DNA from 3 places in the Kitasatospora sp. NPDC059827 genome. Region 1 is predicted to be linked to each of the others. Evidence: predicted binding sites of a transcription regulator. Region 1 holds the regulator's gene; each other region holds the start of a gene.
What was found. Region 1 encodes HrcA, which represses chaperone genes, less so after heat shock. Its sites were predicted from a motif close to TTNGCACTCNGNNNNNCNGAGTGCNAA; they were not measured.
Positions count from the first base shown of each region.

Region 1 (7,586 bases):
GGACTCACCGGGCAGGATCCGGCCGATCCGCCACTGCCCGCCGTCCCGGACCAGGTCGGCGCCGAGCAGGCCCTGGCGCCGGGCGGGCTCGGTGTAGCGGCCGTACGGGACGACGTAGGCGTGCGAGGTGCCGAGTTCGCCGTGCACCTCCCAGAGCAGGTCGACCAGTTCGTCGTGCGAGCCGACCCGCTCGACCAGCGGCCGGTAGCGCTCCAGGACCCCGGCCCAGTCGACGCCGCCGAGGTCGGGGCGCCAGAAGTTGTCCCGCATCAGCCGGCCGTTCTCGGCGTACATCTGCCGCCACTCGGCGGCCGGGTCGACGGTCACCCGCAGCCGGGTGAGGTCGACGGCGGTCTCGTCGTCCTCCCCGCCGGACTTGCGGTCGGCCGGGACGATCCGCAGCTCGCCCCCGTCCAGCACCGCCAGCCGGGTGCCGTCCCCGCTGACCGAGAACCCGTCGACGCCGTGCACCAGTTGCTCGACCCGGCGCTTCCTGAGGTCGAAGCGCTCCAGCACCGGGCGGGGCCGGTCGTCGTCCAAGGAGGCGGCCTCGTCGCCGAGTTCGCCGAGCAGCGGCGCCCTGGTCCACAGCACCCCGTCCTTGGCGGCGCGCAGCGTGTGGAAGCGGCCGCCCTCGACCGGGAAGGGCACGATCCGGTCGGCGATGCCGTCCAGGTCCACCCGCACGGCCGGCACCGCCCCGTCCGCGGCCTCCTCGCCGTCCGCCGTGCGGGCCTTGGGCTCGTCCTCCTCCCCGACGGGCGCCCGCCCGGCCCGCTGCGGGCCGAACGGGGACGGCGTCTCGGCGGCGAGCGTCACCAGGTAGGGGCGGCAGCCGTTCGGGAAGGACAGGCCGAAGGCGTGGGCGTCGTAGACCGGGTCGAAGCTGCGCACCGAGAGGAAGGCCAGGTAGCGGCCGTCGGCGGTGAAGGCGGGCGAGGTGTCCAGGAAGCGCTGCGAGGTGACCTCGCCGACGGTGCGGGTGGCCAGGTCGGCCAGCACGATCTGGCGCAGCGAGTACGGGCCCATCCGGTGCACCGGGCGCGACCACGCCAGCCAGGCCGAGTCCGGGCTGAACACCAGGCCGCCGACCTCGCCGTCGGTGCTGCGGTCCAGCTCGTGCACGGCGCCGTCGGCCAGGTCGACCACCAGCACCCGGCCGTCGTGCACGCCGACCGCGGCCCGCCGGCCGTCCGGGGAGACCACCAGCGAGTTGACCCGGCCCAGTCTCCCGGCGGCCAGCCGGCGCCGCTCGGGGTCGTGCACGGCGGGGGCGTACTCCAGGGCGTCCTCGCCCTCGGCGTCGGACACCCAGAGCACGCCCTGGGCGCCGTCCTCGCCCGGCACCACCCGGGCCAGCCGGGCGCGCACACCCGGGGTCTCGTCCAGCACCCGGGCCGGGCCCTCGCGGTGGGTCAGCCAGTGCACGCTGCCGCGCACCACCACGGCGCCGGCCCGGCCGGTGCGGTCCGGGGCGACGGACTCCAGCCAGTGCGCGGCGTGCACCGGGTGGGGGCGGCGGCGGGCCCGCGAGCCGGCCGGGCGGACGTCCAGCCGGCGCGGGGAGGCGGTCTCCAGGTCGTCCAGCAGCCACAGGTCGCCGGCCCGGTGGAAGACCACCCGGGTGCCGTCGGTGCTGGCGTTGCGGGCGTAGAAGCCGTCCGGGTCGGTGCTGTGGCGGCGCAGGTCGGAGCCGTCGGGGCGGCTGGACCACAGGTCGCCGACGCCCTCGTGGTCGGACAGGAAGGCGATCCGGCCGTCGCCGTCCCCGGCCACCCAGAGCGGGGAGTCGAGCTGCCCGGCCAGGTCCTGGTGGATCCGGACGAACCGGTCCCGCCCGATCCACAACTTGCCGGCCCGGCCGCCCCGGTAGCGCTTCCACCAGGCCGGCTCGCGGTTGTTGACGGTCACCAGCAGCACCCTCCCCCCGGCTTCTGCCGCGGGGGCCCCGACGCCGTCCGGCTCGAAGGCGAGCCCGCCGACCGGCCCGTACGGCAGCCGCACCGGCTCGCCGCCGTCCAGCGGCACCGCGTGCGCCCAGCAGCGGCGCACCCCGGACTCGCCCGCGCCGGTGGTGGCGATCGGGCGCCCGTCGGCGGTCCACCCCTGCACCCGGGTCTCGGCGTTGCCCCAGTACGTCAGCCGCCGGGACGGTCCGCCGTCCACCGGCACCACGTGCACCTCGGGGGCGCCGTCCCGGGTGGAGGTGAAGGCGAGGTGGCGCCCGTCCGGGGAGAACCTGGGGTGCTGCACCGGCAGGTGATCGGCCGTCAGCCGCCAGGCCCGGCCGCCCTCCAGCGGGGCGAGCCACAGGTCGTCCTCGGCGACGAAGGCGACCAGGTCACCGTGCAGATGGGGGTGGCGCAGATAGGCGCCCGCGGAGGTGCTCAGGGAGTCCGTCACGCCGCCAGCGTAGGCAGGTGCGGGTACGAGCCGCTCCGTTTTCCGCAGACTCCCGGCGGGCGCACGGGAGTTGCCGGTGGGGTCAGGCCCAGCGGCCGGTGCGCCCCAGCAGCAGCGCCCCGGCGGCCACTCCGGCGGTCGAGGTGCGCAGCACCGAGGGGCCCAGCCGGTACGGCTTCGCGCCGGCCTCGGCGAAGGCGGCCAGCTCCTCCGGGGAGACCCCGCCCTCCGGGCCGACCACCAGCACGATGTCCCCGCCGGCCGGCAGCGCGGCGTGCGCCAGCGGCTCGGCGCCCTCCTCGTGCAGCACCGCGGCGAGCGCGGCGCCGGCCAGCAGCGGCGCCAGCTGCCGGGTGGTCATCGGCTCGCGCACCTCGGGGAAGCGCAGCCGGCGGGACTGCTTGCCCGCCTCCCGGGCGGTGGCCCGCCACTTGGCGAGCGCCTTGGCGCCGCGCTCGCCCTTCCACTGGGTGATGCAGCGCGAGGCGGCCCAGGGGACCACCACGTCCACGCCGACCTCGGTCATGGTCTCCACGGCCAGCTCGCCGCGGTCGCCCTTGGGCAGCGCCTGGACGACCACGATCCGCGGCGCCGGCTCCGGCTCCCGCCGCACGGCCTCCACCGTGACCTCGATCGCGTCCTTGCCGAGCACCGCGGCGACGGTGCCGTCCACGCCCAGCCCCAGCCCGTCCGCCAGGGTGACCGCCTCGCCGGCCGCCAGCCGCTTCACCGCCGCCGCGTGGCGCCCCTCGGGCCCGTCGAGCCGCAGCACGGCCCCGGGCGCGGCGGCGGCGATCCGCTCGGTCTCGACGACGAAGACGGGCGCGGTCATGGCGGGGAACCTCCTGGGATGGAACGGGAACACCGAAGGGGTGCCGGGGATCCTCCCCCGGCACCCCTGGGCGGACGACTACCGGCCGTTGAAGGCGTCCTTCAAGCGTGAGAACAGGCCCTGCTGGCCCGGCGCGAACTGGCCGGACGGCCGCTCCTCGCCGCGCAGCACGGCGAGCCGGCGCAGCAGCTCCTCCTGCTCGGGGTCGAGCTTGGTGGGCGTCTGCACCTCGACGTGCACTATCAGGTCGCCCCGGCCGCCCCCGCGCAGGTGGGTGATGCCCCGGCCGTGCAGCGGGATCGACTGGCCGGACTGGGTGCCGGGCCGGATGTCGACCTCCTCCAGCCCGTCCAGGGTCTGCAGCGGCACCTGGGTGCCGAGCGAGGCCGCCGTCATCGGGATGGTGACGGTGCAGTGCAGGTCGTCCCCGCGCCGCTGGAAGACCGTGTGGGTGGTCTCGGCGATCTCGACGTACAGGTCGCCGGCCGGGCCGCCGCCGGGGCCGACCTCGCCCTCGCCGGCCAGCTGGATCCGGGTGCCGTTGTCCACGCCGGCCGGGATCTTCACGGTCAGGGTGCGGCGGGCCCGCACCCGGCCGTCGCCCGCGCACTCGGGGCACGGGGTCGGCACCACGGTGCCGAAGCCCTGGCACTGCGGGCACGGGCGGGAGGTCATGACCTGGCCCAGGAAGGAGCGGGTGACCTGGGAGACCTCGCCCTTGCCGCGGCACATGTCGCAGGTCTGGGCCGAGGTGCCGGGGGCCGCGCCCTCGCCGCTGCAGGTGGTGCAGGTGACGGCGGTGTCGACCTGGAGTTCCTTGGTGGTGCCGAAGGCGGCCTCCTCCAGGGTGATCTCCAGCCGGATCATGGCGTCCTGGCCGCGGCGGGTGCGCGAGCGCGGGCCGCGCTGGCCTGCCGCGGCGCCGAAGAAGGCGTCCATGATGTCGGAGAAGCCGAAGCCCGCCGCGCCGGCGCCGAAGCCGCCCGCGCCACCGCCGCCCGGCGACAGCGGGTCACCGCCCAGGTCGTAGACCTGGCGCTTCTGCGGGTCGGAGAGCACCTCGTAGGCGGCGTTGATCTCCTTGAACCGCTCCTGCGTCTTCGGGTCCGGGTTGACGTCCGGGTGCAGTTCGCGTGCCAGGCGCCGGAACGCCTTCTTGATCTCGTCCTGCCCCGCATCCCGTCGGACGCCGAGTACCGCGTAGTAGTCCGTGGCCACCAAATGCTCCGCTTGTTCCGCCTGTAGTAGTGCTGCGACTGGACGCCGGCCGTCGGATTTCCAACGGTCGGCCGTGTGCTACGACTCGGCCAGGATCTGGCCCACGTACCGTGCCACCGCCCGCACCGCCCCCATTGTGCCCGGATAGTCCATCCGGGTCGGACCGATCACACCCAGCTTGGCCACACTCTCGTCGCCCGAACCGTAGCCGACCGAAACGACCGAGGTGGAATTCAGCCCTTCGTACGCGTTCTCCCGCCCGATCCGGACCGTCATCGCGGCGTCCGTGGTCTCACCCAGGAGGCGGAGCAGGACGACCTGCTCCTCCAGGGCCTCCAGCACCGGCTGGATGGTGAGCGGGAAGTCGTGCCCGAAGCGGGTCAGGTTGGCCGTGCCGGCCAGCATGATCCGCTCCTCGTTCTGCTCGGCGAGCGCCTCAAACAGCGTCGCCAGGACCGTACTGACGGTCGGCCGGTCGGCCGGCTCGAAGGCCGCCGGGAGCTCCTCCAGGAGCCCCGGGACGTCCGGCAGCCGCTGGCCGGCCGCCCGGGTGTTGATCCGCGAGCGCAGGTCCGCCAGGACCGTCTCGCCGACCGTGCCCGGGCAATCGACCATCCGCTGCTCGACCCGGCCGGTGTTGGTGATCAGCACCAGCATCACCTTGGCCGGGGCCAGCGCCACCAGCTCGATGTGCCGGACGGTGGAGCGGGTCAGCGAGGGGTACTGCACCACGGCGACCTGGCGGGTCAACTGGGCGAGCAGCCGCACCGTCCGGGTGACCACGTCGTCCAGGTCGACGGCGCCGTCCAGGAAGTGCCGGATCGCCCGGCGCTCCGGGGAGCTCATCGGCTTGATCTCGGCGAGCTTGTCGACGAACAGCCGGTAGCCCTTGTCGGTGGGGATCCGCCCGGCGCTGGTGTGCGGCTGGTGGATGTACCCCTCCTCCTCCAGCGCCGCCATGTCGTTGCGCACCGTGGCCGGGGACACCCCGAGGTTGTGCCGCTCCACCAGGGCCTTGGAGCCGACCGGCTCCTCGGTGCCCACGTAGTCCTGGACGATCGCGCGCAGCACGGCGAGCTTGCGGTCGTCCAGCTGGCGGACCTCACCGGCCATGGGGCACGCACCTCCGTCTTCGCACGTTGTCCGTCTGTGATGCTGCGAGCCGCTCCGGGGAGGACCCCGACCCTGGCACTCTGCACGCACGAGTGCCAAAACCGTACCTGCCAGTGTACGGCCCGGGTCGTACCGCAGGAACGGCCCGGCCGGGGTGATCCTGCCCGCAGTTCCGGACGGCCACCGCGACACTCCGCGTGCGCGGGTGGTGCCCCGGGGCCGTCCGGGTGGCAGCATCGAAAGCGACGGCGAACGGAGGAGCAAGCGATGTCGAGCTCGGGCCAGCACACCCGTTTCGCGCCCGACCGCGGCCTGACCAGCCGCATGGTCGGGACGATGTTCGTGATCGGGCTGTTGTACGTCGGTTTCACGGGCCTGCTGATCGCGCTGCTGCGCGGGGCCTGGCCGCTGATCGTGCTGATCTCCGGCGGGCTGTTCGTGGCCCAGTTCTGGTTCAGCGACAAGATCACCGAGCGGGCCATGGGCGCCCACCGGGTGACCGAGGAGCAGTACCCCCAGCTGCACGGCACCATCGACCGGCTCTGCGCCCTGGCCGACATGCCCAAGCCCCGCGTGGCGGTCGCCGACAACGACATGCCGAACGCCTTCGCCACCGGCCGCAACCCGCAGAACGCCGTGGTGTGCGTCACCACCGGCCTGCTGCGCCGACTGGAACCCGAGGAGCTGGAGGGCGTCCTGGCGCACGAGCTGTCGCACGTCGCCCACCGGGACGTCGCGGTGATGACCATCGCCGGCTTCCTCGGCGTGCTCGCCGGGGCGATGACCCGGGTCGCCGTGTACGGCGGGTTCATGGGCGGCAACCGCAACAGCAACGACCAGAACGCGGCCATCGCGGCGCTGATCATCCCGCTGGTGTCGATCGCGGTCTACGCGATCAGCTTCCTGCTCACCCGGCTGCTGTCCCGCTACCGCGAACTGGCCGCCGACCGGGCCGCCGCCCAGCTCACCGGCCGGCCCAGCGCCCTCGCCTCGGCGCTCACCAAGGTCACCGGGCAGATCGCCGCCATCCCCACCGAGGACCTGCGCCGGGCCCAGCCCTACAACGCCTTCTACTTCGCCCCCGCGCTGAGCGCCAAGGAGACCGCCTCCCAGCTGCTCTCCACCCACCCGACGCTGGAGAAGCGGCTGGCCCAGCTGGCCGAGATCTCCGAGCAGCTCGGCCGCTGACCCCCCTGGGCTCCGGCCCCGCCCGACTCCCGGAAGGACCGCCGTGGGATTCCTGGACGCCCTGTTCGGCCGCACCAAGCCCGTCAAGCCCGACCTCGACCAGCTGTTCGGCGTGCCGTCCGCCGCGCTCACCCTGGAGGCCGGGGCCGGGTTCCTCCCCACCGGGCTCGGCTCGGTCTGCTTCGCGGCCGTCGAGGGCGCCGCCTTCGTCCAGGTGGAGCAGCAGGTCCGGGCCCTGCTCGACGCCGACACCGAACGCGGCGGCGTCCCGGTGGAGGCCTCCAAGGACGGCTACGGCTACTCCTGGCTGCTCACCCGGCACGCCCCCGAGGAACTCCCGGAACTGGTCAACGACCTGCACGCGGTCAACAGCGAGCTGGAGGCGAACGGCTTCGGCCCGCAGCTGCTCTGCTCCCTGGTCGCCTTCCGCAACCCCCAGGGCCAGTCGCTGGCCCTGGTCTACCTCTACAAGCGCGGCACCTTCTACCCCTTCGCCCCGATGCCCGGCGGCGGCGAGCGGCGCAACAGCCCGCTGGAGCTCCAGGTCAACGCGATGCTGGGGAACGACCTGCGGCTGGAGAAGGACCTCAGCCGCTGGTTCCCGGTCTGGGGCGCGCCGGCCCTCTGACGCCCCGTCCGTAAAATCTCCCCCATGCGCAGCCACCAGTACGGACCGGACCTCACCCCGCCGTGGAAGAAGCAGCAGCCCGCACCCGAGGTGCCGGCCGAGCGGGACCTGGTGGTCGAGGAGGCGGCCACCGGCTACTGCGGGGCGGTGGTGCGCTGCGAGAGGACCGCGGAGGGGTTCACCGTCACCCTGGAGGACCGCTTC
Region 1 is NZ_JBHWIV010000030.1:62,674-70,259, forward strand. Features, by position in the region: gene ACFV8H_RS20550 (S41 family peptidase) at 1-2,403, opposite strand, end outside; gene ACFV8H_RS20555 (16S rRNA (uracil(1498)-N(3))-methyltransferase) at 2,486-3,235, opposite strand; gene dnaJ (molecular chaperone DnaJ) at 3,314-4,453, opposite strand; gene hrcA (heat-inducible transcriptional repressor HrcA) at 4,532-5,566, opposite strand; gene htpX (zinc metalloprotease HtpX) at 5,834-6,754, shown strand; gene ACFV8H_RS20575 (hypothetical protein) at 6,798-7,382, shown strand; gene ACFV8H_RS20580 (DUF3097 domain-containing protein) at 7,407-7,586, shown strand, end outside.

Region 2 (7,586 bases), on a different contig from region 1:
CCGCGACCTGGTCGGTATGTACCTCGACGAGATCGCCAGGACGCCCCTGCTCGATGCCGCCGAGGAGGTCGAGCTCTCGCTGCGGATCGAGGCCGGTGTGTACGCCCAGCACCTGCTGGAGGAGAGCGAACTCCCCGACGGCCGGCTCCCCGACGGCATCACGCGCGAGGAGCTGGAGACGATAGCCGCCGACGCCGAGCGCGCCAAGGACGTCTTCATCCGCTCGAACCTGCGCCTGGTGGTGGCCGTCGCCCGGCGCTACCCGCGCAGCGGCCTGCCCCTGCTGGACCTCATCCAGGAGGGCAACGCCGGTCTGGTGCGCGCCGTCGAGAAGTTCGACTACGCCAAGGGCTTCAAGTTCTCCACCTACGCGACGTGGTGGATCCGGCAGGCGATCACCCGCTCGATCGCCGACCAGTCCCGCACCATCCGGCTGCCCGTGCACCTGGTCGAGGAACTCGGCCGGATCCGCCGGGTGCAGCGGGAGAAGTCCAAGGAACTGGGCCGTGAGGCGGAGCCGGCCGAGATCGCGGCCGAGCTGGACACCACCGAGGCCCGGATCAAGGACGTGCTGGACTGGGCGCGGGACCCGGTCAGCCTCAACATGTCGGTCGACGACGAGGGCGAGACCCAGTTCGGCGACCTGGTGGAGGACACCGGGGCGACGTCCCCCGAGGACGCCGTGATGGTGATGCTCCGCCGCGAGGAGCTGGACGGCCTGATCGGGCGGCTGGACGACCGCACCGCCTCGATCATCCGCTCCCGCTACGGCATGGAGGACGGCCGCGAGCGCACCCTCACCGAGGTGGGCAAGCAGCACGGCCTCACCCGCGAGCGGATCCGGCAGATCGAGAAGCACGCCCTGGCCGAGCTCAAGAAGATCGCCGACCACGCGGGATTCGAGGCCGCCTGACGGCCGGCGGCCGAGGTCGACCACCCGGGCCCGGGTGCGGAGTGCTCCGCACCCGGGCCGGCGCATGTCGTCGGAAGCCTTGCGAGGCTTCTACGCTGAAAGGACAGGTCGGACCGCGAGCAGGGGAGTGGATGAGATGAGCGAGCAGGAACAAGGGCAGGCGCAGGAACCGGGGCGCGAACAGGGCCGGGACCGGGCGCGGGGGGCCACCCCCGCCCCTCCCTCCCCCTCCCTCCCACCCTCCGCCTCCTCCCCTCCCACCACCACCCCTCCCGCCTCCACCACCTCCACCCCCGCCAAGGCCCGCCTGGTCTTCCGTGACCCGCTGGACCAGCAGTCCCGGGACGACACCGACGCCGGCTGGGGCGATCGCCCCGGGGCGGGTGCCGGCGGTGGGCGGGGGCTGGACTGGTACCTGAGCCAGCGCCCGCCGCACCACGGTGACTGAGGGACTTCCTAGCGCGCCACGACCAGCGCGTCGCGGATCTCGGTCAGCAGTTGGACCTCCTTGGCCTCGGCCTCGGCCGCCACCTCGGCGACGCTCTTGCGCTTGGCCGCCATCCGGTTCATCGGCACGATCAGCACGAAGTAGACGACGGCGGCGGTGATCAGGAACTGCAGGACGGCGCTGAGTACCGACCCCCACAGGATGAGGATCCCGGACGTGACCTCACCGGTGGCGCTCACCTCGCAGGGCCCCTTGAGGCAGGAACTGTAGGACGCCAGGTCCTTCGTCCCGAACACGCCGACGATCGGATTGATCACGCCCTTGACGAAGGCGTTGACGATGTTGGTGAAGGCCGCGCCGATGACCACGGCGACGGCGAGTTCGACGACATTTCCACGCAGCAGGAATTCCTTGAAGCCTTTCATGCCGCCTCGAACGACGAAGTCGTCGCCTGGTTACGGGTGATCTTCCGGAGGCCCGGATTGACAACCCGTACGGCCCACGGCGCCGCCCGGGGGCGGTGGCAGCCCGGCCCGCGCGGGCCCGGAGGCGAGTGCCGCGGCCGCCGCGAGCAGCACCAGTGCGGGCACCCCGCCCCGCCGTCGGACGGCCCGGCGCCAGCGGTGCCACCCGCCGCAGCCGCGCCGGATCGGCGGGAAGCTCGGCACCTCCCGCCGGGGCGGTACGGAGGGGGCGGGCAGCGGGAGGGGCAAGGTCGTGGTCGTCATCGGGACACCTCCGGACTCGGTCGGGTCTTGCTCGGTGTCCCACACCTTGCGCGTTCTCGCTGTGCTCCGGAAGCCGATTCCCACAGCCTGTGGACAAACCCGCCCCTGTGGACAACTTCGTACACCCGCACGAGTTATTTCGATTCCGGAAGTTGACGGCGGCGCGCGGAGGGGCCCGCCCAGCGCGCGAAAGACCCGCCGCAACGCGCGAAAAGGCCCGCCGTCCCCGCGTGGAGCGGGGCCGACGGGCCTTCCCGTGAGACCGAGGTCAGCCGGCGGCCGGGGCCGGGCTGCTGGACGAGCTGGACGAGCTCGACATGCTCGAAGAACCGGACGACGAGCCGGCCGAGCCGGAGCCCGACGACGTCGAGGAGCCGGTCGACGAGCCGGAGGACGATCCTGAGCCCACCGAGCTGCTGGAGGACGAACGGCTGTCGGTCCGATAGAAGCCCGAGCCCTTGAATACGACGCCCACGGCCGAGAAGACCTTGCGGAGCCGTCCCTGGCAGTCGGGGCACGTGGTCAGCGCCTCGTCGGTGAACTTCTGCACCGCCTCCAGGCCGTTGCCGCACTCGGTGCACTGGTACTGGTACGTGGGCACTTGTCTTCCTCCTGGCACTCTCGCCTGATGAGTGCTAACGATGGTCAATGATGCGGTATTCCGTTGGATCAGTCCAGCGAATCCGGTGTGAGATGAGCCGGTACCGAGTCACCGACGACCGCGCGTTCAGCCCTTCGCGGCACCGACCAGCTGTGCCGCGCCGCCGAGGTCGGCCGAGGAGGCCACCACGCGGCCCGACCCGCCCGGGGCCACCAGCAGGTGCCGCAGCGACACCAGCGCGATGACACCCAGCCCGGCGCCGACCAGCGGCACCAGGAACCCGGCGGACGGCCCGTGGGCGTCGATCAGCCGCCCGGCCACCATCGAGCCGACCGCCAGGCCCAGGCCGATGGCGCCGGTCAGCCAGGTGAAGGCCTCGGTCTTGGCCCCGTCCTCGACCAGGGTCTCGACGAGGGTGTAGCCGCTGATCAGGGTCGGCGCGATGGCCAGGCCGCAGACCAGCGCGGCGATCGAGAGCGTGACCAGGTTCGGCATCGCCCACAGCGTGGAGCAGCCCGCCACCAGCAGCGCGTAGCTGACCACCATCCGCTGCTGGACGGCCCGCCGCCAGGCGATGACGCCGTAGAGCACGCCCGCGACCATCGAGCCGCCGGCGAAGATCCCGTACACGGTGCCGGCCGCGTCGTGCTGGCCGACCGAGTCGGCGAAGGCGTTCACCGAGACCTGCATGCCGCCGAACACGGCCCCGACCCCGAGGATCACCCCGGCCAGCAGCCGGACGCCGGGGGAGGACAGTGCGGAGGCGCGCCGGACGCCGGGCTCCGGGGTGATCCGGGCGGGTGCGGTGCGGCGCTGGGCGGCGAAGACCAGGCCGCCGACGAAGGTCAGCGCGGCCTCGACGACCAGGGCGGTGGCCGGGTTCACCGAGGTGGCGATGTTGGCGGCCAGGATCGGGCCGATCACGAACGTGAACTCGTCCGTCACGGACTCGAAGGCGAAGGCGGTGCTCACCTTGGCCGACGCGGAGGCGGACGCGCCCTCGGCGCCGATGGTGGCGATCCAGCGGGCCCGGACCATCGCGCCGATCTGCGGAACGCTCGCGCCGGCCGGGACGGCGGCCAGGAACAGGCTCCAGGCGGGCGCGTGGCCGAGCGCCAGCGCGATCAGCAGGCCGACCGAGGCCGCGTGCACCACGACGGTCGGGACGAGGACGGCGGCCTGCCCGTACCGGTCGGCGAGCCGTCCGGTCTGCGGGCCGATCAGGGCCTGGGCGACGGCGGCGATGGCCGTGACGGTGCCCGCGGTGCCGTAGGAGCCGTGGGTGTCCTTGACCAGGAGCAGGATGCCCATGCTGAGCATCGCGTAGGGCATGCGCGCGATGAAGGCGGGGGCCAGGAAGGTCCAGGCTCCGGGCGTGCGCAGCAGCGCGCCGTACCCGACCTTGGCCGGTGTCGCGGCGTCGGTGGTCGCGCTGTTCGGGGTGCTGTCCGCGGTGTCCGGAGCGCTGTCCGCGGTGGTCTCGACCGTTCGGCGGGCCGTCACGGTCGGTCCTTCCTGCTGCCTGGTAGCGCGGCAGGGCATGGGGTGGCCCCGACGGCGCCGAGAGTCGTCCTCTCGCGCGTCGACCGGGGTAGATACCGGGCCGGCCGGGCCTGGTGGGCCGGGGCCGGACCGCGGCCGCCGAGCGGTCGCGCCAACTCTGCGTCAGGCAGATGCTGGGGGTGTTCTAACGGTAGTCATACGGCGTGGTCGTACCACCATACAGTTACGCGCGTAGATCCCGCCAGGCCACCCAGAACATCCGAGCCACCCAGGCCCCTCAGGCCGCCTGAGTCACCCAAGCCACCCAAGCAACCCGAGGCGTCCGGCTCCCCGGCCACCCCCCAGCCGCCCCGGCGGCGCCTCAGCGCCCGTTCAGCCACCCCGCCAGCTTGCCGCCCTTGTCCACGGCCCGCAGCCGCCGCTCGGCCGCCTCGCCGACCTCGTCCGTGGTGACCACCAGCAGCTCGTCCCCGCCGCGCAGCATCGTCGCCTTGTCCGGCACGAAGGAGCTGCCGTCCCGCACGACCAGGGTGACCGCTGCCCCCTTGGGCAGCCGCAGCTCGCTGATCTCCACGCCGGACATCCGGGAGGTCGGCGACAGCGTGACCGAGAGCAGGTGCCCGTGCAGCTTCTCCAGTGGCGCGGACTCGATGTCGAGGTCCTGGCCCATGGCGCCCTCGCCGATCCGCAGCCGCTTGGCCATCCAGGGCAGGGTCGGGCCCTGGAGCAGGGTGAAGACCACGACCAGGATGAAGACGATGTTGAACACGTCGTCGGCCTTGTGGGCTCCGGAGACCACCGGGATGGTGGCGAGGACGATGGGCACCGCCCCGCGCAGTCCGGCCCAGCTCAGCAGTGCCTGTTCGCGGACGGGCACCTTGAACGGGGTGAGCGTGAGGACCACGGACAGCGGCCGGGCGAGGAAGACCAGCACCCCGCCGACCACCAGCGCGGGGACCACCGCGTCGCCCATGGTCTCGGGCGAGGCGAGCAGGCCGAGCAGCACGAACATCCCGATCTGCCCGATCCAGGCGAGACCGTCGGCGAAGCCGCGGACGGCCGGGCCGTGCGGCAGCTTGGAGTTCCCGAGGATCACCGCGCTGATGTAGACGGCGAGGAAGCCGGAGCCGTGCAGCAGCGCGCCGCCGGCGTAGGCGAGCACGGTCAGGGCGACCACGGCGATCGGGTACAGGCCGGAGGACGGCAGGGCGACGTGCTTGACGGCGAACGCGCCGAGCTTGCCGACGGCCAGGCCCACCGCGGCGCCGATCGCCAGTTCGGCGGCGATCGTGGCGAGCAGCACGTACCAGGAGTCCAGCTCGCCGGTCGAGGCGAAGGCGACGACCAGGATGACCACGGGTGCGTCGTTGAAGCCGGACTCGGCCTCCAGCAGGCCGGTGAGCCGGTGCGGCAGCGGGACCATCCGCAGCACCGAGAAGACGGCGGCGGCGTCGGTGGAGGAGACGATCGCGCCGAGCAGCAGTGAGGTGCGCCAGTCCAGGCCGACCAGCCAGTGCGCGCCGGCCGCGGTGACGAAGACGCTGACGCCGACGCCGACGGTGGCCAGCACGGTGGCCGCCGGCATGGCCGGTCTGACCTCGCGCCAACTGGTCTTGAGGCCGCCCTCGGCGAGGATCACCACGAGTGCCGCGTAGCCGAGCACCTGGGTCAGTTCGGCGTTGTTGAAGGTGACGCCGATCCCGTTCTGGCCCAGTGCCACGCCGATCCCGAGGTAGATCAGCAGACTGGGCAGCCCTGATCGGGTCGAGAACCGGACGGCGACCACTGCGAAGAGCAGGATCACGGAGGCTTCGAGCAGGAGCTGGTTCAGGTGGGCGACGTTCACGCAGTGGCACCTCGGGCAGGCATGGGCGGGCGGGGTGTCAGGTGGTGCCGGGCCGGGCGGTGCCGGACCGTCGACCCGTTAAGAAGTCGTCAATGCTCCTGTTGCGGATCGTTACTCAGTCTAACATTTTGCCATATCTTTAGTTTCATTGCCTACTTCCTTCCTCGTCGCGCCCGCCGTGCGTGCCCTCGGGGCGCCCACCAGCCCCTTCCGGGCCGCCCGTTGACCGCCTCCGATCCCGCCGGGAGCGTCCCCCGTGCACGCCGGCCGTCCGACTCGGCCTAATGTGGTGCCCTGTCACGGCCCCAGGCCCTGGACACGCCCGCCCGCCCCGAAGTCAGGACCGCAAGGACCCAGATGCCCCGCTCGAAGAAGTTCCGGCGCGCCCGTCTGATCGTGATCGTGCTGGTCGTGCTGCTGGTGGCCGGTGTCGGCTACGGCGGCTACCGCGGGGTCACCGCGGTCCGCGCCTCCTTCCCGGAGGTGGACGGCACGGTCAAGGTGGCGGGCCTGAGCGCGCCGGTCGACGTCAAGCGCGACGCCAACGGCATCCCGCAGCTGTACGCGGACACCGGCGAGGACCTGTTCCGCGCCCAGGGCTACGTCCAGGCCCAGGACCGCTTCTGGGAGATGGACGTCCGGCGGCACATCACCGCGGGCCGGCTGTCCGAGATGTTCGGCGACGGCCAGGTCGACACCGACTCCTTCATCCGCACCATGGGCTGGCGGCAGGTGGCGCAGAAGGAGTACGACACCAAGCTCTCGCCGGAGACCAAGAAGTACCTCCAGGCCTACGCGGACGGCGTGAACGCCTGGCTCGCCGAGCACCCCGGCGGGGAGAAGGCCTCGCTGGAGTACGCCATGCTCGGCGCGGTCAACAGCGGCTACAAGCCCGAGCAGTGGACCCCGGTCGACTCGGTGGCCTGGCTCAAGGCGATGGCCTGGAACCTCTCCGGGAACCTCCAGGAGGAGATCGACCGCTCGCTGCTGGCCCAGGACTTCGGCCCGGACAAGATCGCCGAGCTGTACCCGGACTACCCGTACGCCCGCAACGGCACGATCGTGAAGACCGGCACCGTCAACGGCGACACCTACCGTCCGGCCGACGGCTCGACCCCCGCCGGCGCCGCCCCCGGCGCGGGCACCGCCCAGGGCGCGGCCACCACCAAGGCGCTGCTGCAGGGCCTCACCGACCGGATCGACGGGATGCCGCAGCTGCTCGGCCGCCCCGGCCAGGGCATCGGTTCCAACTCCTGGGTGGTCGCCGGCTCGCACACCACCACCGGCAAGCCGCTGCTGGCCAACGACCCGCACCTCGGCCCCGGCCTGCCCTCGGTCTGGTACCAGATGGGCCTGCACTGCCGGACCGCCTCGCCGGCCTGCCAGTTCGACGTCACCGGGTTCACCTTCGCCGGCATGCCCGGCGTGGTGATCGGCCACAACAAGGACGTAGCCTGGGGCTTCACCAACCTGGGCGCCGACGTGACCGACCTCTACCTGGAGAAGGTCACCGGCCCGGACACCTACCAGGTGGACGGCAAGGACGA
Region 2 is NZ_JBHWIV010000009.1:72,409-79,994, forward strand. Features, by position in the region: gene ACFV8H_RS08325 (sigma-70 family RNA polymerase sigma factor) at 1-913, shown strand, start outside; gene ACFV8H_RS08330 (hypothetical protein) at 1,050-1,361, shown strand; gene mscL (large conductance mechanosensitive channel protein MscL) at 1,370-1,786, opposite strand; gene ACFV8H_RS08340 (FmdB family zinc ribbon protein) at 2,358-2,690, opposite strand; gene ACFV8H_RS08345 (MFS transporter) at 2,817-4,193, opposite strand; gene ACFV8H_RS08350 (potassium/proton antiporter) at 4,555-6,039, opposite strand; gene ACFV8H_RS08355 (penicillin acylase family protein) at 6,397-7,586, shown strand, end outside.
Region 2: a site for HrcA is predicted at 2,702-2,728, ahead of ACFV8H_RS08340 (FmdB family zinc ribbon protein). Genes of this name have one in related genera too.

Region 3 (7,586 bases), on a different contig from region 1:
CCGGCACCCCCGAGGCCGTCCGCACCGGAACCGTCGACACGCCGTCAGGACGCACCGACTGGAGGGCCAGCCGGGGCAGCACCGCCACCCCGAGCCCGGCCGCCACCAGGCCGACCACCGCCGGGTAGTCGTCGGTCGCGAAGTCGATCCGGGGCTCGAAACCCGCCCCCGCGCACAGCTCCACCAGGTGCCCCCGGCACTGCGGGCAGCCGGCGATCCACTGCTCCCCCGCCAGCTCCGCCAGCTCCACCGGACCGCCCCGCCCGGCCAGCGGGTGGGCGGCCGGCAGCAGGCCCACCAGCGGGTCGTCCAGCAGCGGGGTGACCACCAGGTCGGACCAGTCGGTGCCGGCCGACAGCTGCTGGGCCTCCAGGTTCGCCTCGGCCCGGGCCTCGCGCGGCGTGCCGTGCGCGGGGGCGGGCGCCGCGGCCGCACCGTCGGACTGCGGGTAGCGGAAGGCCAGCGCGATCTCGCACTCGCCGCCGCGCAGCATCGCCAGCGACTCCGGCGGCTCGGCCTCGACCAGCGACACGCGCACCCCCGGATGGCTGTCCCGCAGGCGGGCGACCGCGGGCGGCACCAGGGTGGAACTCGCGGTCGGGAAGGAGACCAGCCGCACCCGGCCGGCCCGCAACCCGGCGATCGCGGCCACCTCCTCCTCGGCAGCGGAGAGCCCGGCCAGGATCCCGGTGGCATGCTTGAGCAGGACCCGCCCGGCCTCGCTGAGCTGCATCCCGCGGCCCGAGCGGACCACCAGCGGGGTGTCCACCGACTTCTCCAGGGCCTTCATCTGCTGGCTGATGGCGGGCTGGGTGCACCCCAGCTCGCGGGCGGCGGCGGAGAAGGAGCCGGTGCGGGCGACGGCACGCAGGACGCGCAGGTGGCGGGCCTCGATCATGCCTCAGTTATAAGGCAATCTTTGCATTCTGCAAAATTCTACTGATAGTTGAAACCTCAAACGCACCGACCGAACAACGGCCGGAGGCCCGGTCCGACTCCCCGAGGGAGTGGACCGGGCCTCCGGTCAGGCGTCGGTGCCTCAGTGCGAGTGGCCGTGACCGCCGTGCGAGTGACCGGCGTCGGCCTCCTCCTCCTTCTTCTCCACCACGAGGGTCTCGGTGGTGAGGAGCAGGGAGGCGATCGAGGCGGCGTTCTCCAGCGCGGAGCGGGTGACCTTGACCGGGTCGATGACGCCGGCCTTCAGCAGGTCGCCGTACTCGCCGGTGGCCGCGTTGAAGCCGTGACCGGCCTCCAGCTCGGCGACCTTGTGGGTGATGACGTAGCCCTCGAGGCCGGCGTTCTGGGCGATCCAGCGCAGCGGCTCGTGCAGCGCCTTGCGGACCACGGCGACACCGGTGGCCTCGTCACCCGACAGGCCCAGGCCGTCGTTCAGCACCTTGGCGGCGTGCACCAGCGAGGCGCCACCGCCGGCGACGATGCCCTCCTCGACCGCGGCGCGGGTCGCCGAGATGGCGTCCTCCAGGCGGTGCTTGCGCTCCTTGAGCTCCACCTCGGTGGCGGCGCCGACCTTGATGACGCAGACGCCGCCGGCCAGCTTGGCCAGGCGCTCCTGCAGCTTCTCGCGGTCCCAGTCGGAGTCGGTCGCGGCGATCTCGCCCTTGATCTGGGCGACGCGGCCGGCCACGGCCTCGGAGTCACCGGCACCGTCGACGACGGTGGTCTCGTCCTTGGTGATGGTCACGCGGCGGGCGGTGCCCAGCAGGTCCAGACCGGCCTGGTCGAGCTTGAGGCCGACCTCCTCGGAGATGACCGTGCCGCCGGTGAGGACGGCCAGGTCGCCGAGGATCGCCTTGCGGCGGTCGCCGAAGCCCGGGGCCTTGACGGCGACGGCGTTGAAGGTGCCGCGGATCTTGTTCACGACCAGGGTCGACAGCGCCTCGCCGTCGACGTCCTCGGCGATGATCAGCAGCGGCTTGGAGGCACCGCTCTGCAGGATCTTCTCCAGCAGCGGCAGCAGCTCCTGGATGGAGGAGATCTTGCCCTGGTTGATCAGGATGTACGGGTCCTCGAGGACCGCTTCCTGGCGCTCGGCGTCGGTGACGAAGTACGGCGACAGGTAGCCCTTGTCGAACTGCATGCCCTCGGTGAAGTCCAGCTCCACGCCGAAGGTGTTCGACTCCTCGACGGTGATGACACCGTCCTTGCCGACCTTGTCGATCGCCTCGGCGATCAGCTCGCCGACCTGGGTGTCCTGCGCGGAGAGGGACGCGACGGCGGCGACGTCGTCCTTGCCCTCGATCTCGCGGGCGATGGACAGCAGGTGCTCGGAGACGGCGGCGACGGCCTTGTCGATGCCCTTCTTGAGGGCGGCCGGGCCGGCACCGGCGGCGACGTTGCGCAGACCCTCGTTGACCAGGGCCTGGGCCAGCACGGTGGCGGTGGTGGTGCCGTCACCCGCGACGTCGTTGGTCTTGGTGGCGACCTCCTTGACGAGCTGCGCGCCAAGGTTCTCGTACGGGTCGTCCAGCTCGACCTCACGGGCGATGGTGACACCGTCGTTGGTGATGGTCGGGGCGCCGAACTTCTTGTCGATGACGACGTTGCGGCCCTTGGGGCCGATGGTCACCTTGACGGTGTCGGCCAGCTTGTTGACACCGCGCTCCAGCGAGCGGCGGGCGTCCTCGTCGAACTGCAGGATCTTCGCCATGTTCCCTATTCCCTCGGGGCTGCGGCCGGCCGGCCGCCGAACTACGTGAACCAACAACCACGCCCCGGGCCCCTGTCACTAGGGACACGGATCCGGGGCGGGTCGGAACGACTTACTTCTCGATGATGGCGAGAACGTCGCGGGCGGAGAGGACGAGGTACTCCTCGCCCTGGTACTTCACCTCAGTGCCGCCGTACTTCGAGTACAGGACGATGTCACCCACGGCGACGTCGAGCGGCAGACGCTGGCCGTCCTCGAAGCGGCCCGGGCCGACAGCCAGGACGACGCCCTCCTGGGGCTTCTCCTTGGCGGTGTCCGGGATAACCAGGCCGGAGGCCGTGGTGGTCTCGGCGTCGAGCGGCTGGACCACAATGCGGTCCTCGAGCGGCTTGATGGCAACCTTGCTGCTGGTGGTCACGTCCGAGCTCCCCTTCGGAGATTACGGGGTTTTCTAACGGGTAGGGGCGAACCTGCGTACCTGCCGTCGCGGGGGTCAGGCACACGTCTTCGCATTAGCACTCCCCCAGTGGGGAGTGCCAAGGACGACCATAGGCTGCCGTTAGCACTCAGTCAACCAGAGTGCCAACGACGCGCCCTGCGGACTCGACCCGCGGATGAGTAGCCGTACTCATGTGCGATGCCCAGCCGGGCGGCCAGACTCCTGCCATGACCCCGATCCCGATGCGCGTCGGGCCGGCCCGGCTCAAGGACGCGGCGCTCGCCCTGCTGGCACTGCCCCTGCTCGGAGCGGTGCTCCCGTTCGTCGTCTTCTGTCTCGTCGCCTGCACGGGCGGCGGCCCGGGCACCGGGGACGACGGGGACGGGAGCGCGTGGGCCTTCCTCGGCTACGGGATGGTCGCCGGTCCTGCGGCCGCCCTGGCGGCGGCCGTCCTGGTGGCCGCACGCAGCCGCCGCTCCGGCTACTCGCTCCTCCCGGGCGCCGCCGCGCTCGCGCCGTTCCTGCTGCCCGCCGTCCTCTCCTCGGGCATCCTGTGGCGGTGACCCGACCACCGGCGCAACCGCGGATCCACTGGGCAACAGACCTGCTGCTCTCCCTCGTGGTGGTCCTCGGCCTGTTCGTGGCCGTCGCCGCCGGAGCGGTGGCGTGCTTCGTCCTGACCGGCCTCACCCACGCGTGGAAGGCCTCGGCCGTCGTCGTCGGCGCGGCCCTGCTCGCCGCCCTGGCACTGACCGCACGCGGCAGCCGTCGGCTCGGTTACCGGATCACCCCCTGGGTCGCGGTGGCGACGCCGTTCGCGCTGGCACTGGCGGCCCTGCTGACGGGCTGACCGGTCAGAATGACCTGGTGGACACCGAGAACCTCCAGCCCCTGCTGACCCCCGAGGGTCAGGCCCTGCTCGCCGAGCTGCGCGAGTTCACCCCCGAGGAGGAGCTGGCGCTGGCCACCCGGCTGCGGCGGGAGCACCCGGCGGAGCTGGTGTCGGCGGCGTTCGGCCAGGCGCGGCTGCGGCAGCGGGCGCGGGCGAAGTTCGGGGCGGACGCCGACCTGATGTACTTCACGCCCAACGGGGTCGAGCAGTCCACCCGGCGCAGCGTGGCCGAGTGGCGGGCCCGCCGCTTCGCCGAGCTGGGCGTACGGCGCCTGGCGGACCTCTGCTGCGGCATCGGCGGGGACGTGCTGGCCCTGGCCCGGGCCGGGATCCGGGTGCTGGCCGTCGACAGGGACCCGGCGGCCTGCGCCGCCACCGCCGCCAACGCCGCCGCGCTGGGCCTGTCGGAGCTGGTGGAGGTGCGCTGCGCGGACGTCGCCGAGGTGGACGTCACCGGCTACGACGCGGTGTTCACCGACCCGGCGCGGCGCACCTCGCGCGGCCGGGTGTTCGACCCGGAGGCGTACGCCCCGCCGCTGTCCTGGGCGGTCGAGGCCGGGCGGCGGACCCCGATCGGCGCGTTGAAGGTCGCTCCGGGCATCCCGCACGAGGCCGTCCCGGCGGACGCCGAGGCCGAGTGGGTCTCCGACCACGGGGACGTCAAGGAGGCGGTGCTCTGGTTCGGCACCGGGGCGGTCCGCCCGCACCGCGCGACCCTGCTGCCGCACGGCGACAGCCTGACCGGCGGCGACCTGCCCGACCCGCCGGCCGGCCCGGTCGGGCGCTACCTGTACGAGCCGGACGGCGCGGTGATCCGGGCGCACCTGGTGGCCGAGGTGGCCGGGCAGGTCGACGGCCGGCTGATCGACCCGAAGATCGCCTACGTGACCTCGGACCGCCTGGTCGCCACCCCGTACGCGCACGCCTTCGAGCTCACCGACGTGCTCCCGTACAACGTCAAGAAGCTGAAGGCGCTGCTGCGCGAGCGCGCGGTCGGCACGGTGGTGATCAAGAAGCGCGGGATGGCGATCACCCCGGAGGAGCTGCGCCGCCAGCTCAAGCCCTCCGGGCCGAACTCCGTCACGGTGATCCTCAGCCGCACCGACAAGGGGCCGCTGATGATGCTGGGCCGGCCGGTCTGAGCGGCTACGAGGCCGGCGCCTGGATGTAGTCCTCCAGCCGGGCCACCGAGAAGCCCTGCTCCTGGATCCGGGCCAGCAGGTCCGCGAACATCTGGGTCATGGTGGCGCCCTTGAGCTCCTTGGGGCCGCGGAAGTGCGCCAGGATGATGTCGCCGGACTTCAACTTCTTGTCGCCCGCCTGGTACTGCATGTCGTGGATCTGCATCGACTCGCGCCACAGCACGATCGCGCGCGGGCCGCACTGCTGCACCGAGGTGTTGAGCATCGGGGTGTTGGCGCCGTCGCCGAACGGCGGGCGGAACAGCAGCGGGGCGGTGCCGTACTGCTGGGTGAGCGCGGCCTGGTCCTCGCAGATCTCGGACTTCTGCTTGTCGGCCGACAGCTTGCTCATCACCGGGTGGGTGACGGTGTGGTTCTGGATGTGGTTGCCCAGTGCCTGGAGCGGCTTGAAGTAGCCGTAGTCGTTCTTGACGATGTCCTTGGTCAGGAACATCGAGATCGGCACCTTGAGGTCGGTCAGCATCTCGACGAACTTCGGGTCCTTCTCGGCGCCGTCGTCGATGGTGATGAAGACGACCTTGTCGGTGGTCTTCACGTCGCTGAACACCGGTACGGTGCCGGTGCGTTCGAGCTTGACGGGCTTGTCGGCGGGCGGCGCGGGGGCCGGGGCGAGCGGCTTGAGGTTCCACTTCGCCCAGGCCGCGGCGTCGCCCTGGGCCGGGGCCGCGCCGGGCGTGGTGGCCGCCGCGCCGGGGGTGCTTCCGGCGGGCGGCCGGGTCTGCTCCGCCGTCCCGGCCGTGCTCGCGGACGGGGCGGCGCTGCCGCCGCCCCCGTTGTCGCCGCACGCGGTGGCGAAGGCCAGCAGGGCCACCGCCCCCGCCACGTACGTCCTGGTCCTGCTCCGCCCGTCCCTGTTCACCGCACCGCGCTCCCGGTCCCGTCCAGCGTTCTCTCAGCTATGCACGGTAGCGCCGCCGCGGCGGTTCCCGTTCGGGCCCTGCTCGACGTGGTCGCTGGTGAAGGACCAGCGGTGCACCGGGCGGCCCAGCAGTTCGGTCGGCGGGTCGGCGACCGGCACGGGCGCACCGCTCCACCAGGTGATCAGCAGCACCCGCTCGCCGGGGGCGGAGAGCAGTTCGAGGCGCTCCAGCCCGGCCGCGCCGCGCAGCGCGGGAAGAGCGGACTCCCTTGCCCAGGCGGCGAGTTCGGCCCCGCGGCCGTCCGCCGCGCGGGCCTCCCACATCGCGGCGACGGTCACGCGGCGCCGCCGCCGAGGGCCTGGTAGGCCTGGCCGTGGACGTCGCCGTGCCCGGCTCCCCCGGCCGGGACGTGGACGTCGGTGACGGGCAGCGAGGAGTCCGCGGACAGCTCGAAGGCGGAGGGGGTGCGGCCGCGCCACACCATCTCGGAGCCCAGCGCCGCCACCATCGCGCCGTTGTCGGTGCACAGGCCCGGCCGGGGCACCCGCAGCCGGATGCCGGCCCGGTCGCAGCGCTGCTGGGCCATCTCGCGCAGCCGGGAGTTGGCCGCGACGCCGCCGCCGATCATCAGGTGGTCGACGCCGCTGTCCTTGCAGGCCTTGACGGCCTTGCGGGTGAGCACGTCGGTGACCGCCTCCTGGAAGGAGGCGGCGACGTCGGCGATCGGCACCTCCTCGCCGGCCCGGCGCTTGGCCTCCACCCAGCGGGCGACGGCGGTCTTCAGGCCGGAGAAGGAGAAGTCGTACGCGGGGTCGTTCTTCCCGGTCAGGCCGCGCGGGAAGGCGATCGCCTTCGGGTCGCCCTCGCGGGCCTTCCGGTCGACGATCGGGCCGCCGGGGAAGCCCAGGCCGAGCACCCGGGCGACCTTGTCGAAGGCCTCGCCGGCCGCGTCGTCGATGGTCGCGCCGAGCGGGCGGACGTCGGTGGTGATGTCCTCGCTGAGCAGCAGCGAGGAGTGCCCGCCGGAGACCAGCAGGGCCATCGTCGGCGAGGGCAGCCGGCCGTGCTCCAGCTGGTCGACGCAGATGTGCGAGGCGAGGTGGTTGACCCCGTACAGCGGCTTGTCGAGCGCCCAGGCGTACGCCTTGGCCGCGCTGACGCCGACCAGCAGCGCGCCCGCCAGGCCGGGGCCGGCGGTGACGGCGATGCCGTCCAGGTCACTGGCCTTGATGCCGGCGGTGTCCAGGGCCCGCTGGATGGTCGGGACCATCGCCTCCAGGTGGGCGCGGCTGGCGATCTCCGGGACGACCCCGCCGAACCGGGCGTGGTCGTTGACGCTGGAGGCGACCGCGTCGGCCAACAGCGTGGTGCCGCGCACGATGCCGACGCCGGTCTCGTCGCAGGAGGTCTCGATGCCGAGGACGAGCGGTTCGTCAGCCATGGGGGGTGTCCTTCGGTTCCTTCGGGTCAGTGCTCGGGTGTTCGAGGCGCATCACCAGCGCGTCGACGTTGGCGGGCTGGTAGT
Region 3 is NZ_JBHWIV010000008.1:121,906-129,491, forward strand. Features, by position in the region: gene ACFV8H_RS07690 (LysR family transcriptional regulator) at 1-898, opposite strand, end outside; gene groL (chaperonin GroEL) at 1,040-2,668, opposite strand; gene groES (co-chaperone GroES) at 2,781-3,086, opposite strand; gene ACFV8H_RS07705 (hypothetical protein) at 3,335-3,670, shown strand; gene ACFV8H_RS07710 (hypothetical protein) at 3,667-3,957, shown strand; gene ACFV8H_RS07715 (methyltransferase domain-containing protein) at 3,972-5,141, shown strand; gene ACFV8H_RS07720 (polysaccharide deacetylase family protein) at 5,146-6,060, opposite strand; gene ACFV8H_RS07725 (hypothetical protein) at 6,094-6,399, opposite strand; gene tsaD (tRNA (adenosine(37)-N6)-threonylcarbamoyltransferase complex transferase subunit TsaD) at 6,396-7,502, opposite strand; gene rimI (ribosomal protein S18-alanine N-acetyltransferase) at 7,495-7,586, opposite strand, start outside.
Region 3: a site for HrcA is predicted at 3,228-3,254, ahead of groES (co-chaperone GroES). Genes of this name have one in related genera too.